Regions from separate parts of the Paenibacillus sp. FSL K6-3182 genome, predicted to be linked through region 2. Evidence: predicted binding sites of a transcription regulator. Region 2 holds the regulator's gene; the other holds the start of a gene.
What was found. Region 2 encodes CtsR, which represses protease genes until heat stress. Its sites were predicted from a motif close to ATGGTCAATAAAGGTCAAACA; they were not measured.
Positions count from the first base shown of each region.

Region 1: MHH56_RS06655 (endo-alpha-N-acetylgalactosaminidase family protein) is a predicted target of CtsR. The motif match lies at 1,167-1,187, and genes of this name have one in related genera.

Region 1 is NZ_CP150265.1:1,550,584-1,558,857, reverse strand. It holds gene MHH56_RS06655 (endo-alpha-N-acetylgalactosaminidase family protein) at 1-1,074, opposite strand, end outside; gene MHH56_RS06650 (hypothetical protein) at 2,729-3,400, opposite strand; gene MHH56_RS06645 (PQQ-binding-like beta-propeller repeat protein) at 3,866-7,207, opposite strand; gene MHH56_RS06640 (PspC domain-containing protein) at 7,784-7,999, shown strand; gene MHH56_RS06635 (PspA/IM30 family protein) at 8,062-8,274, shown strand, end outside.
Region 2 is NZ_CP150265.1:6,935,133-6,943,406, reverse strand. It holds rRNA gene MHH56_RS30455 (23S ribosomal RNA) at 1-1,104, shown strand, start outside; rRNA gene rrf (5S ribosomal RNA) at 1,204-1,320, shown strand; gene MHH56_RS30445 (CtsR family transcriptional regulator) at 1,627-2,088, shown strand; gene MHH56_RS30440 (UvrB/UvrC motif-containing protein) at 2,124-2,645, shown strand; gene MHH56_RS30435 (protein arginine kinase) at 2,674-3,753, shown strand; gene clpC (ATP-dependent protease ATP-binding subunit ClpC) at 3,756-6,215, shown strand; gene MHH56_RS30425 (antibiotic biosynthesis monooxygenase) at 6,346-6,702, shown strand; gene radA (DNA repair protein RadA) at 7,078-8,274, shown strand, end outside.

The DNA of each region.
Region 1 (8,274 bases), 2.2 Mb from region 2:
TAGCGATAATACCTTGTTGCCTGTAATGTCTGTTACCACTTGAGCGTTAAGTCCGGACCAACGCGGTGTGTACGCCAGGTCTTCGTAATTTTGTACATAATTGATGATATCTGACGGTTTTTCGATTTGGCCAACGCCTTGAATGTTAATATCCTTCAAAACGACTTGTCCCGTCGCAAAACGTTTATACAAGGCCACCTGACCTATTGCTGCCTTCAGATTTAATAAATTTGTTTCCTTGTTGTAATAAGTAACGCCATCAACGATAACCAATAGCTTGTTTCCGTTATAACCAATCTTGATTCGGTAATCGGTATCCATTTTCAACTCAGGTCCTTCAAAGGATTCCCACGCGCCAGAACCATCTGGGCTTTGAATGATCCAAGTCGTACCCGCATCATAACGAATAGACAATCCTTGGGTAGAATTATAGGCACCGATTACAAACCCGATATTGCCTTGCGTCCCGCTGGTGTAACGCAGCATTGCATCGATTGTGCCGGCGGACAGCCATGGTCCTTTATCCCAAGCAGCAATAGCGATATTTTTTTCTAACGAATTCATATCTACTGTAAGCCCATTGTTAACCGATGTAGTCCCGTTTCCTTTCATAAAAGTCATCAATTCGGGCTGCATGGACTGATAGTTGTTGCTGTAGGAAACGACGCTTTGTCCATCTGGCACATTGCTCGTGATCTCATTCAGAAATACTGTAAAATCGTTCTCCCTCACTGTAATTTCTGCGGAAGCCTTGAGGGGAGTGCCTTGAACGGTGCCTTCTACTTTAAAAGCTCCCGCCTCAGCATATTGCGAGGGATCAATTTCGTCCCAGCTTACCTGAACTTGTCCAACGGATTCATCGCTAAATACAGCTTGTACCTCCAGCGGAAGAATCGGCGGGTTCCCTATTGTTGTGTCATTCTCGATAGAGGGAATGCTCGCGATCGTTTTTACCTCAACGACTTCCTCTGCATAGGATACCGCACTTGGCCATACAGCCAGTTGACTCAAAATTGCGAAACAAATCATCCAAACATACAATTTGAAAACCGTGCTTTTTTTCCTCTTAATCATCTTTCACCCATCCTCCATGGTAATCTGATCCTAATCGGATTTTATTAGCATAGAACAGATGAAAGCGCTTAAGAATGATCATTTTTGTTAGAAGTCTGATCTTTTTTGAAAAAAGTCTGTCTGGGATGGGGCGGGTGCTATGGTGTTGCCCGCTCAGTTGCATCTAGGTTATATGTTAATCGTAATGGCTTTATTTAGGTACACAGTTAACCTCAATTGCTTGATCTAGGTGCCAGCTAACCGTAATGCCTTAAATTAGGTGCAGAGCTAACTGTAATAGCTTCATTTAGGTACATAGTTAACCTCAATTGCTTGATCTAGGTGCACAGCTAACCGTAATAGCTTCATTTAGGTACATAGTTAACCTCAATAACTTGATCTAGGTGCATTTCTGCACCTATTCCGCCAGCTACCTCTCAAATCCGCTCAACTAGATGCACTTGTGCACCTATTTGTGTTATCTCCATCAAATTTGATAAAAACAAGTGCACTTCTGCGCTTATTTGCACTTTACGATCGGTCACGCACACTACAATCACACAACATACGTAAACCACTTATACTCTCAAATCACACTACCTACACAAATGTCATACTGTTAGTTTAATAGCACTCCTTACACTTAACATACAAATCGGACTCCTTGCACGCTCTACAAACGCATAACCCCCACACCTAATACACTTCACATATTCACACTGCTGCGTGTCCAGTTACTACTATCTACAAAAGCCAAGAAGAATAAAAAGATGGCTAGCTAAGTGAGAACCCCAGTTAGCAGCAGCAACGTCATCTAAGTGCATAAGTGCACCTATTCCGCCAGCTACCTTTCAAATCCGCTCAACTAGATGCACTTTTGCACCTCTTTGCATCATTTCCATCAAATTTGATAAAAACAAGTGCACTTCTGCGCTTAATTACACTTCACAGATGGTTCAAGCACACTATAATCCACTCTACCTGCACAAGCCGCCATAAACTAACTAAACAATTCACATGCTATCCAAATACACTCCTCGCACACTTAACATACATCCAACTGTACTCCGAATACACCTAACAAACGCACATTCTCTCATAGTCCAGCAGCTACTCTCAACAAAAAAAGTCGAGAGTACATGCTGATTAGTTAAGTGAGCCCCCCGGTTCATACCAGCAGTTTCATCTAAGCGCATAAATACACCTATTCCGACAACTACTTTTTCAATCCACTCAAATAGATGCACTTGTGCACCTATTTTCGTCAAATCCATCTCATTTATTGAAAATAGATGCACTTTTGCACTTATTCAAACTTTACCCGCGGTACATACACACTTCACTCACACTACGTGCACAATCCAAATTCACACCCCACACACACTACATTCACAATCCATATACATAATTTCAATCCCTCTCTACCTACACAATTCGTATGCAATTAAGACACAATCTACCTATACAATTCGTATGTAATTAAGACACACTCCACATACTCACAAGTCACACGCTCCACAAATGCACACATTCACACATATTCAGCCGTCACTTCTAATTCCTCTCTTACTCTTACTCTTACTCTTACTCTTACTCTTACTCTTACTCTTACTCTTACTCTTACTCTTACTCTTACTCTTACTCCTAGTCCTACTCCTACGTCCACTTCCGCTCCCTACAAAAAAGGATTAAAAGCCGAGCGTATCAGCTCATAGCTGACAATACGAATACCTTTTCCTGATACAACTGGACGCAGCTTGCCAACATCACACAGTCTTTTTAAATATTTGACCGCTGTACGGCGATTAATATGAAACTCCTTCATCACATCGGCTGGGCGAATGTTCTTGTTTGACCTAAACGCATAATGCAATAACTCACGCTCCAGGCGTGTCATGTTTTGCTCTTGCGTGTGAGTCACCAAATAAGGAGCCAGCAGCGACTGCAGCAAAGACGCAATAAGTTGCGGCTTTTCCTCCAACTCGTCATAAGGTATGGACACGACGCGGTATCCAAGCACTTGCAGAAATGTTTCCCGATTTAGCTCCCGTCGGTATCGAATTCGATCGGTATTCTGAACATGAGGTCCATAGCCCTTTATTTCGAAAGCGAACCTCGTCGCTCCCCGCTGCCAAACTAAATCAATATAAAAAGGGTTCCCACGCCAATCCACGACTTCATACTCCGGATGTAAATGATCAAAACTACCCATCATCGGCCACCAAACTTGCTTCAAAAACAAACGTTCACCATGCCCATGTCCACGCTGAAGCCTGCTCTTGTGCTCTCCCTTACTTGCACGCAAATGTTTTTTCAACCATTTCTCATGTTCTTCAGCAAATTCCATCTCTCATCCTCCTCAAAATGAAAAAACGTCCTTGGCTCCTCTTGTTCAGAGGAAAACCAGGGACGTTCTACGTCACACTTTTTTATTTAACTTTTTATAAGATGTCAGCCATGACGTTCTATGTCACAACTATCTTATTCAACTTTTTAAAATGTCAGCCTATGACGTTCTACGTCACAACGATCTTATTCAACTTTTAAAAGACGTCAGCCTATGACGTTCTACGACACAACGATCTTATTCAACTTTTCAAAGATGTCAGCCATGACGTTCTATGTCACAACTATCTTATTCAACTTTTCAAAGATGTCATACTATGACGTTCTACGTCACACTTGTTTATTCATCTTTTTATAATATGTCATACTATGACGTTCTACGTCGCACTTTTTTTATTCAACTTTTCAATACGCTAATGCCACATCTTAGGCAGCTGCTGTTATCGTGTACTTCTGCTCTAACTTGTTACATTCGTGCCAGTAGAGCAGCTGCCTCTGCACGAGTCAAAGTCGCGAGCGGCTTGAAGCTTCCGTCCTTGTAGCCAGTAATAATACCGGAATCTATTATTGCGCCCACCAACCCAAGGTTTGATGCTTGTATGGATGATTTGTCAGAAATCTTAGCTAAGCCGTCCGTTTTTTCGATCAACTTTAGTGCTTTTGCTGTCCATACCGCTACCTCTTCTCTTGTAATCGGTTGTTCAGGCTTGAAGCGATTTCCATATTTTGAAGCATCAATCCAGCCTTGTGTTACAGCCGATTCAATAAATGGCCTAGACCAACGCGTGCTCGGGACGTCAAGAAATGACAGGTTTTCTGCTTTAACAGAAACTTTCAGTTTCTTCGCAAGCATAGCCAGAAACTGCTCCCTCGTTACCTGAGCAGCAGGACGGTAGGTTCCATCTGGAAAACCGTCTACAACGCCAGCTGCTGCAAGTTCCTCAACGGCTCCTTTTGCCCAGTGCAGCTTCAAATCGGAAAATAAAAGTCCAGAAGTATGTTTAACCTCAATATCAGAGAAGGTTAATTCACCTGCTGAATCGATAACTGCAACTTGAAAGTTGTTGCTAATTCTACTTACTGCAGTCTTTTCTCCAGCAATAGGGAGCTCCCACTTCAACTTGCCTGCTAAATTATACGATGCAAGGGAATGACGTCCTCTACTAGCGTAAGTATTATCAGATAAAGTAAGAAGCCATTCATTCTGCTGCTGGTTGATACTATTGGTGGATTCGGGATAATTTTTCACATTAATAAAACGGATAAGCTCTTCTCCCTCGGTCACGCCAATATTCTCGCCAGGTTTAAATATAACGAGCTTATTTTCGCTTAAAAATGGTCCTGTATAGGCATATACTTTCAAATTTTTCTTCCATTTCGATTTGCCTTCTTTATCTACTGCTTCTACAGTACCTTGTGAGCTGCTCGTAACAATGGTCCCATCCTGAAGCAGCAACGGTTTATAAAATGTATTATCTGACACGCCGAGCTCATACTTCCAACGAATGCTGCCAGATGAAGCATTAATAGCGTAAAGCGTGCCATGTCTACGAATTTGTACTATTCCTGAAGGTATAGTCGCACTCTCACCAACCCACTCATCTGCCGTAGTAATAACATATAAAGTGTCTCCAGTATCATTTAAAGTTGGCTCAAAATGTGTGATCTCTCCACTCAACGATATCGACCAAAGCCGAGTATCCGAAACATTTGATGCTTCAAGATAACTGGTGACGCTGCGTTTGTTGCCATCCCTAACAATATTATTATTTGTAAATCCTGTATATCTATTACTGGAACGATCCCACCCAATCATAGTATTGCGCTGATTAGCTGCCACCATATTATGAAGAACCTGCTTGCCGCTGCTTGGATCAAATGCTGTAAGCAAACCGCTATTCGTTCCTATAAAAAGCCGTCCATCCGGTCCAATTGCAGGTCTCGCCCATACCTGATCCTTCAAATCGTATTGCCACTGTAGCTTTCCTTCCAAGCTGACAGCTGCTACCTTCCCTTGACTGCTAAGTGCATAAACCGTACCATTATCCGAGATGAGGGGAGCCTGGTATACCTCATTAATACTGCTATTCAGTGTAGGCAACGACACTCCCCATTTTTTCACAAGCTGAGCGCTATAGGTAACCCCAGGCTCATTCATATAAGCTCGCTCGTTTATCTTAATTTTCATTGTCGTCTTCAAATGCAAATATTCAGCGCTTACCTCGACTTCACCAGCTCCGACCGTATGAAGGCCCTGTTTATCAAAATAAGCAATTTTTTCATTGTTGCTGCGATAAACGATGCCTTGCGGATTGGTTTGCTCCTTGCCATCTGCCCACTTCACAGTTGCAAATAGCGAGTATGTACTTTTTGATTCAATGTACGGAAAGAGGTTCCCAAACGTGATGGAAACCGCATCGCCCTTGTTTGAGGCTTGTTTAATTTCAAACGCGATTATCCGGCCGCTCTCTGTTCCAACATAGATCGTATTGATATCCCTATATGTTAAATAAATGGGGGAATTTGTGTTGTACTCTGTTAGCTTCGTTGATTTCAAATCCGATAAAACAACTTTGTTATAACCATTTATTACATTCATTCCATTGTCTAACGAAACAACCGAACTAGCATAAAGGCCGCTCTTTATAGAGGATTGCAATTCCCCTCTTTGATTTATCCGAAGCAAGCGATTTTTAAAATATTCACTTTGCTCGGTTTTCTCAACCTTCGTCTTGTCATAACCAATCAATGAGCTGTAGAAAAGAAGGGAACCATCCTTATCCAGCTGCATTGCTGTTCCGTTTTCCAATACATTAGTATCTTCGTCGATTTGCAGCTTCCATATCAGTTTTCCTTGCGTATCAAATTTAGTAATGACAGCATCTCTCGTAACAATATAAGCGTTTTGTTGATCATCAAAAATAACAGGAGCGTATGACCTTGCGCTTAGCGAGTAACTTTTTTTCACAGCTCCCTCACTGATCACTTTAACCTCACCTGGACTTCTGTCCTGACTAAGCTGTGAACTACCCGATTGATCTCCTTTTTTCGAAGCCTCTAAATATACGATTAAATTGCCTTGCTTGTCCGTCATTGGGGTATTATAAGATGATCCATACATATTGACTTTCCAGCGCGATGAGCCGCTAGCATTTAATTCCTCCGCATAAGATATCCATTCGGTGCTTAGCTTGCCCTCAACAAATTTGGTATCTATTTTATAAGATGTAATAAAAACCTTATCCTCTAAAGTGTCTGCGTACTTTACCAAATTCGTAATATTGGTCCGTTCCAATGCTTTCGTACCATCCATACGCAGGGCAAGCAGCAGGTCCCTTGATCTCACTTGAATATAGATTAAGCCGTTACGTTGAACGACAACCTTTTGAAAGCTTGAATAGGTTGTTTCATACTCCCATTTTTTCACGCCATCTTTGTTGAAAGCATATAAATTCCCTCTTGAGCCGACATAAAGGATCCCGTCTGCTCCTATTTCGAGCTGACCTTCTCTTTCTGAAGAAGTAACATCCATAGGACTAACATCAGCAGACCACAGCTGCTTGCCAACAGGGCTAAAGGCATAAACCTTCCCTTGCTGAGATAGGATGTACACCGTGCCGTCCTCACCGATGGCCGGATTCGCAGCTGTACCTCCCTTGATGCTTTCGCTCCATCGCTCTGCTAAATAGGAAGCAGCAGGTTTAGCGTCATTCGCTTGGACAGAGGATGAAGCACCGAAGCTTGGAACACACAGCGTAAAAACGATCAGCAAGCAAATTCCGATTTTATAATAAAACCATCTGTTCATGTTGGTCCCATCTCCCATTTATACTAATTATTATCTCTAAAATCTAAATTTATAATAGTAGATTGGTTGAATAGAGTAAAGGAATTTAGCAGCCTCTCTCGCTCGGGAAGGCGGTAAACAATAATAAACTAAGTCCTTATTCAGGATTCTCAGCCAGCAATTACGGTTTCGACTGATTACACAGCAGAAGGTTTGCCTGCAGAAATAGAATTTCTAAGCTGCTCCTTTAAAGAAGCAACGCTACTACAGCTTAGCTACGCAATGAACATGTAACCCACAACCGTAATTCGCTGGTTCTACAACCTGATCATCCCGATAAGGCTGCCCAAAGGTCTAATGATTTTCGGACAGCTTTTTTATGGATTTACAATTTCATCTGAGACCAACACCAATCCAAAAGCAATTTCTAATAAAGCACAGCCTATAACTGCTATAAGAATAGCGGCAGCCCCGTCGCCCGTCGCAGACAGTCCCCGCCTAAAGCCTAGCACCGAAATGGCCCGAGGACCGTTACGAAACAATCTTCCAGAGACTACAATAAGGACATAGATGAGCTACACGAAAGGATGACTGTATATGAAAAAATTATTTCGATCAACGACAGACAGCAAGCTGACAGGTCTATGCGGAGGCATCGGACAATGGCTCGGCATTGATTCCACTATTGTTAGATTGTTAGTTGTCATTGCGGCGTTCTTCAGCTTCGGAACGGTTATACTCGCATATTTTATAGCTACACTCTTTATCCCAAAAGCAATTAACAACGACTTTCGATTTGCCGATCACTACTAAATCAAATAAACGAATGCAAATGAAAATAAAACCAAACACAAACTTTTAAGGAGAGATTATCAATGGGAATTTTACAACGAGTAGTTAGTATGACAAAGGCAGCAGCAAATGAAATGTTGGACAAGATGGAAAATCCGGTCATGATGCTTAATCATTATTTGAGAGATTTGGATGAGGAAATTGCCAAAACTGAGCATGCGCTGGCGCAGCAGCAAGCACAGGATCGCATGCTGCAATCTAAACTAAGTGAATTCAGCGGACAAGTAAGCTATTAC
Region 2 (8,274 bases):
AGGTCTGTGCGAAGCCGTAAGGCGAAGTATACGGGCTGACGCCTGCCCGGTGCTGGAAGGTTAAGGGGAGCGGTTAGGGGTAACCCGAAGCTGTGAACCGAAGCCCCAGTAAACGGCGGCCGTAACTATAACGGTCCTAAGGTAGCGAAATTCCTTGTCAGGTAAATTCTGACCCGCACGAATGGCGTAACGACTTGGGCGCTGTCTCAACGAGAGATCCGGTGAAATTTTAATACCTGTGAAGATGCAGGTTACCCGCGACAAGACGGAAAGACCCCATGGAGCTTTACTGTAACTTGATATTGAACTTTGGTACGATCTGTACAGGATAGGTGGGAGCCTTTGAAGCATGAGCGCCAGCTTGTGTGGAGGCAACGTTGGGATACCACCCTGATCGTATCGGAGTTCTAACCTAGAACCGTGAAACCGGTTCGGGGACCGTGTCAGGTGGACAGTTTGACTGGGGCGGTCGCCTCCTAAAATGTAACGGAGGCGCCCAAAGGTTCCCTCAGAATGGTTGGAAATCATTCGAAGAGTGCAAAGGCATAAGGGAGCTTGACTGCGAGACCTACAAGTCGAGCAGGTACGAAAGTAGGGCTTAGTGATCCGGTGGTACCGAATGGAAGGGCCATCGCTCAACGGATAAAAGCTACCCTGGGGATAACAGGCTTATCTCCCCCAAGAGTCCACATCGACGGGGAGGTTTGGCACCTCGATGTCGGCTCATCGCATCCTGGGGCTGAAGTAGGTCCCAAGGGTTGGGCTGTTCGCCCATTAAAGCGGTACGCGAGCTGGGTTCAGAACGTCGTGAGACAGTTCGGTCCCTATCTGTCGCGGGCGCAGGAAATTTGAGAGGAGCTGTCCTTAGTACGAGAGGACCGGGATGGACGTACCGCTGGTGTACCAGTTGTTCCGCCAGGAGCACCGCTGGGTAGCCAAGTACGGACGGGATAAGCGCTGAAAGCATCTAAGCGTGAAGCCCCCCTCAAGATGAGATTTCCCAGTATGTAAGACCCCTTGAAGACGACGAGGTTGATAGGTTCGGGGTGGAAGCACAGCAATGTGTGTAGCTGACGAATACTAATCGGTCGAGGGCTTATCCTAAACACGTTTACTGCGACCCATACATCCAGTAGACAGCAGCATTAAGGCTTCAGCAAGCCTAATCTTTCGTATCCAGTTTTCAGCGTGCAACACGCTACGTTTGGTGGCGATGGCGGAGGTGAACCACGCGTTCCCATACCGAACACGACCGTTAAGCCCTTCAGCGCCGATGGTACTTAGACCGCAGGGTCTTGGGAGAGTAGGACGTCGCCAAGCACGAGAGACCTATCGCATAATATGCGATAGGTTTTTTGTTGTATTTGCATGCAGAAAAAGAGCGTTAATCATATAAATGAATCCGGCTATGTATAAACAGCATGCAAGCGTACCAAGCTAATGGAAAATCAATTTTACCGAGCACTTGACCTTTTGCTGAAATTGCATATAATAAAATCAAGGTCAAAGAAAGTCAAAGTCAGTTGTCCGAATATTCGGTGTATATTCTGATTTGATTGCATGACCTCATTAATACCTATGTTTCAACTTTAGTTTTATTGGTTATTTCTCAGGGAGGTTGGTGGTTTGCGTAACATTTCCGATCTCATCGAACAGTACTTGAAGCTTATGCTTCAAGAAAGTCCAGAGGGCGCAGTAGAAATTCAACGCAATGACCTGGCTGACAAATTTTCTTGTGTACCGTCGCAAATCAACTATGTAATTAGTACTCGATTTACCATGGAGAAAGGATACATGGTTGAAAGTAAGCGCGGCGGCGGAGGCTATATCCGAATACAACGGATTGAGCTTCCTGCATTAAAGGCGATTCAATTCCATATCGAAGAAACGGTTGGAGAATGTGTCGATCAAGGTGCAGCGGAAGGGCTTATTTATCAGCTTGAGGAAGCAAGACTTATCACTAAGCGCGAGGGAAATCTGCTCCGTGCGGCTGTGCATCGCGATACCATTGCACTGAAGCTGCCGCTAAGGGATGAAATTCGGGCAAGGTTGTTAAGGTCCATGCTTATCTCGTTGCTGGTTAAGTAATGACAAACCGTTAATACCGGGAGGAGGGATCAGGCTTGTTTTGCCAAGATTGCGGTAAAAAACCGGCTACGCTTCATTTCACAAAAATCATTAATGGCGAGAAGACCGAATTTCATATTTGTGAAAGCTGTGCTCGTGAGAAAGGCGAAGGCATTCCAGGCGCGCCAAATAGCTTTTCTATTCATAGCTTACTATCGGGGCTTCTTGATTTCGAACAGCTTGGCGGGTCGACGATTACCGGCATTAAGCAGCCAGCGCTGCGCTGCGAGGAATGTGGACTGACCTATACACAGTTTAGCAAAATCGGTCGATTCGGCTGCAGCTCTTGTTATCAGTCGTTCGAAGGTAAGCTTGATCCACTTCTCAAACGTATTCACAGCAGCACCGTACACAGCGGTAAAATCCCTAAGCGCTCAGGCGGGCAAATCCAGTGCAAGCGCGAGATTGAACAGCTGAGGCGGGATCTGCAGGAGAAGATTGATCAAGAGGAATTTGAAAGCGCGGCTGAGCTGCGTGATCGAATACGTGAATTAGAGCGCAAAATGGCAGACCTGTAGGCTAGCATAGAAGGAGTGAAGGAACCTCTTGACTAAGCATCGATTCTCACAGCATGCGCTCAGCGAATGGATGAAGGACGCAGGTCCTGAATCTGAAATTGTCATTAGCAGCAGAGTGCGAGTAGCCCGAAATTTACGTCATCAGCCTTTTCCATTACTTGCAACAAATCAGCAATCTAAGGATGTCATGGATCAGCTGACTGAAGTTAGCCAGAGCGGCAAGCTGCAGTCAATTGGATCATTTGAGACCATTGTTTTGTCAGATTTAAGCGAGCTTGATAAAAGGGTGCTTGTTGAAAAGCATTTAATCAGTCCCAATTTAGCGAACGAATCGCGATGCGGGGCCGTTATTTTAAGCGATAATGAATCTGTTAGCATAATGATTAACGAAGAAGATCATTTGCGCATTCAATGTCTGTATCCAGGTTTCCAAATCCAGGAGGCATGGGCATTGGCCAGCGGAATTGACGATATTTTTGAAGAGTCGGCTGATTATGCATTTGATGAGAAACGCGGTTATTTGACGACATGTCCAACGAATGTGGGCACAGGCATAAGGGCATCCGTCATGATGCATTTGCCAGCACTCGTTTTAACATCTCAAATCAATCGGATATTGTCAGCTGTTACACAGGTAGGCTTGGCGGTAAGAGGCTTGTACGGCGAAGGCAGTGAAGCGCTTGGGAATTTATTTCAGGTGTCTAACCAAATTACGCTGGGGCAATCCGAGAATGAAATTATTGAAAATCTTTACGGTGTTGCAAGACAAATCATCGAGCATGAGAAAGCGGCACGCAAACGTCTTATGCATGAGTCGCGGCTGAGGACAGAGGATCGCGTGAAGCGCTCATATGGTATTTTAGCATATGCTTCAATTATGGATTCCAAGGAAGCTGCGCAGCGGTTGTCAGATGTGCGGCTTGGTGCAGACCTAGGCATTTTATCAGATGTAACGCCACAAGTGTTGAATGAACTTTTGGTCATGACTCAGCCTGGATTTTTGCAACAAACCTTCGACGAGAAGATGAGTCCAGAGCAGAGAGATTTCAGGAGAGCAGAACTCATACGCAAGCAATTGCGTGGTGAAAAAGGCCATGGGGGTGCGTAAATATGATGTTTGGAAGATTCACGGAGCGAGCACAGAAGGTGCTTGCATTGGCGCAAGAAGAAGCGGTTCGTCTCGGACATAACAATATTGGTACGGAGCATATTTTGCTAGGCCTTATTCGCGAAGGGGAAGGAATAGCTGCTAAAGCATTGATTGGACTAGGACTTGGGCTTGAGAAGATTCAAGATGAAGTTGAGGCGTTGATCGGTCGCGGTCAAGAGCAGCCTAACAACATTGCCTATACGCCACGCGCGAAAAAAGTAATTGAGCTTTCGATGGATGAAGCAAGAAAGCTTGGACATACGTACGTTGGCACAGAGCATATTTTGCTTGGTCTCATCCGTGAAGGAGAAGGCGTTGCGGCACGTGTGCTCAACAATCTTGGCATTAGCCTAAATAAGGCTCGTCAACAAGTCCTTCAGCTTCTTGGCAGCAGTGAAGCAGTCTCAAGCAATCACGGTTCGCCAGCGAATGTTAGCACGCCTACGCTCGATGGACTTGCAAGAGATTTAACTGCTTATGCGAAGGAAGGAAATCTGGATCCTGTGATCGGCCGGAGCAAAGAAATTGAGCGTGTAATTCAAGTGCTTAGCCGCCGTACGAAGAACAATCCAGTACTAATCGGGGAACCGGGCGTTGGTAAAACAGCGATTGCAGAAGGTCTCGCGCAGAAGATTATCGAGAATGAAATTCCCGAAACTTTGCGTGATAAGCGTGTCATGACGCTGGATATGGGCTCCGTAGTTGCAGGTACAAAGTACCGTGGTGAGTTTGAAGATCGACTGAAGAAAATTATGGATGAGATCCGCCAAGCGGGCAATATTATTCTATTCATCGATGAGCTTCATACGTTGATTGGTGCAGGCGGAGCAGAGGGAGCAATCGATGCTTCTAATATTTTGAAACCTGCGCTAGCACGCGGTGAACTGCAATGTATCGGTGCAACTACCCTTGATGAATACCGTAAATATATTGAAAAAGATGCAGCGCTTGAGCGTCGTTTCCAACCTATAACGGTAGATCAGCCATCTCCAGAAGAAGCGATTCAAATTTTGTACGGCTTACGCGATCGTTATGAAGCTCATCACCGTGTGAAAATTACGGATGAAGCTATCGTGCAAGCAGTTAAATTATCGGATCGTTACATTCCGGATCGGTTCTTGCCAGATAAAGCGATTGACCTTATCGATGAAGCCGGTTCAAAGGTACGCTTGCATTCTTACACTGTACCGCCAAACTTGAAGCAGCTTGAAAACCGTTTGGAAGATATCCGCAAGGAGAAGGATGCAGCGGTTCAAAGCCAAGAATTCGAGAAAGCGGCAGCACTTCGCGATACGGAGCAAAAAATTCGCGAAGAGCTTGATATTACCAAAAACCAGTGGAAAGAAAAACAAGGCCGTACTGATTCTGAAGTGACACCAGAGGATATTGCTCAGGTTGTAGCTAGCTGGACGGGTATTCCTGTTAGCAAGCTGGCTGAAGAAGAGACGGAACGACTTCTGAAAATGGAAGATATTCTTCATGATCGTATCATTGGTCAAGATGATGCCGTGAAGTCAGTATCCAGAGCGATTCGTCGTGCGCGTGCCGGCTTGAAAGATCCGAAGCGTCCAATCGGCTCATTCATTTTCTTAGGTCCAACGGGTGTAGGTAAAACGGAGCTCGCCAGAGCACTTGCAGAAGCGATGTTCGGAGATGAAAATGCGGTTATCCGTATCGACATGTCGGAATATATGGAGAAACATTCGACATCCCGTCTAGTCGGAGCGCCTCCTGGTTATGTAGGTTATGAAGAAGGCGGACAGCTAACCGAGAAAGTTCGCCGCAAGCCATATTCCGTTGTTTTGTTAGATGAAATTGAGAAAGCTCACCCTGAAGTATTTAACATATTGCTTCAGGTGCTGGAGGATGGTCGCTTGACTGATTCCAAAGGCCGCGTTGTCGATTTCCGCAACACACTGATTATTATGACTTCTAACGTTGGAGCGGATCAAATCAAGCGTAATTCCTCGCTCGGTTTCACAGCCGTACAGGATGCAGGACGCGACTTCCAGCAAATGAAGGATAAAGTGCTTGGCGAGCTTAAGAAAAGCTTCCGTCCGGAGTTCTTGAACCGTATCGATGAAAGCATCGTGTTCCATTCGCTTGGCGAGGAGCATATTGCTCAAATCGTTACACTCATGTCGGATGAGCTACGCAAGCGTCTGCGTGAGCAGGAAGTTGACTTCATCTTGACGGATGCAGCAAAAAGCTTCCTTGCGAAGGAAGGCTACGATCCACAATATGGAGCTCGTCCGCTTCGCCGGGCAATCCAAAAACATATCGAAGACCGTTTGTCCGAAGATTTGTTGATGGGTAAAATCCAAAAAGGCGATACGTTCACAATCGATGAGAAGGATGGCGGTCTAACCGTTACCAAATCGATTTCCGAACAAGAGCCAGAAGAATCCACGACAAAATAAGCATGATAGTAAACTGTCCCGCAATCAGAATATCTGCTTGCGGGACAGTTTTTATTAATACAATAAATTGACAATGATAATCATTATCGTATAATAAGACTATAGCGTTACATAGAATGGAGGAACAACGATGATTGTTGTCACCAATACGATAAAAGTAAAAAAAGGCCACGGGGAGACGGTGGCGAGTAGATTTCAAAACTCCAAAGGCATAGATTTATCTCCTGGTTTTGTGCGCATGGAAGTGTTGTTAACGGAAGGCTTAGAAGAATATGATGAGCTTAAAGTAAGCACGACTTGGGAAACCAAAGCTTCCTTTGAGGGCTGGGTGTACAGTGATTCTTTTCGGCAAGCACATGCTCATAGAGGCGGGGGACAACAGGGTGAGGCAGGCCAGCAAACGGAAAGCGTGATGCTCGGCTCACAATTGACAACGCATCGCGTGTTAGTTGCTCGGCAAGCTGGAATTGAGCTTAAGCAGCATTAATTCTATTTATTTATAACTTGGTGCTCTAATAAATATGCTGCGTTGTGACTAATCTTTCGCTCTCTTATCCACTGTGGATAACGAGGGCGTTTTTTATGTTGTATTTATAGAAAAAGCCTTTGGGGATATGTTGATGAGTTGTGGATAATGTTGATAACTTGTTCGTAATTCTGTGGATAACAATGAAAAGACGTGAAATGGATAAGCTTAGCTGTGGGAAACGAATAATAAGTGGGTTATCTCCTTTTTTCATTAACAATGTGGGTTTATACATGGAGGATAAAATGGTAAACTTTATGTAGTGTGATTTTAAGCACAATCGCTAGGGCTGGCATCATTCATTTACGCTGGTTCATAACGTTTAAGGAGTACAGAATGGCCAAAATTAAATCAAAATTTGTTTGTACGGAATGTGGAACAGAATCGCCAAAATGGCTGGGGAAATGTCCCGGTTGCCACGCTTGGAATTCGATGGTGGAAGAGAAAGAAACCGTTGTGAAAACGAAGGGCGTCGGATTGTCGTCGTTTCATGCGAAAGAAAAGCCGCAGTCCATCATACATATAGAAAGTGGGCAAGAGCCTCGTATAGAAACAAGAATGCTTGAGCTTAATCGAGTGCTCGGCGGAGGTGTTGTTCCAGGCTCGCTAATTCTTGTCGGCGGAGATCCCGGAATCGGAAAATCAACGCTGTTGCTGCAAACGTCTCATGCGCTCGCGGTGAAAGGATTGAAAGTGCTCTATATTTCTGGGGAGGAGTCCGTGCGGCAAACAAGGCTAAGGGCAGATCGACTTGGTGCGCTGACGGAATCGCTTTATGTACTATGCGAAACCAATATGGAGCAAATTAACGATGCCATAGAATCAGTCCAGCCGGATTTTCTCGTTATTGACTCCATTCAAACCGTCTACGATCCAAATGTTCAATCGGCTCCCGGAAGTGTATCGCAGGTACGAGAATGCACGGCACACTTTATGCGAGTGGCCAAAATTAAAGGAATTGCGACGGTGCTCGTCGGCCATGTTACGAAGGAAGGCGCGATTGCGGGGCCAAGGCTTCTAGAGCATATGGTGGATTGTGTTCTTTATTTTGAAGGGGAGCGCCATCATACGTACAGAATTTTAAGGGCAGTCAAAAACCGCTTTGGCTCGACGAACGAGATTGGCATTTTCGAGATGGGCGAAGATGGACTGCGAGAGGTTTCGAATCCTTCTGAGCTGTTTTTATCTGAGCGTCCGCTTGGTGTATCAGGGTCAACCGTAGTTGCAAGCATGGAAGGCACAAGGCCAGTGCTTGTTGAGCTTCAGGCGCTTGTGGCCACAACTAATTTTCCATCTCCGCGCAGAATGTCAACGGGTATCGACCATAACCGAATGGCGCTCATTATCGCAGTGTTGGAGAAGCGGAACGGCATGTTTCTACAAACACAGGATGCTTACTTGAACGTAGCTGGCGGAGTTAAGCTTGATGAGCCGGCAGTCGATCTAGCAGCGGCGGTCAGCATAGCCTCCAGTTTTCGCGATGCGCCAACGAAGCCGTATGACGTTATATTTGGTGAGGTAGGATTGACGGGA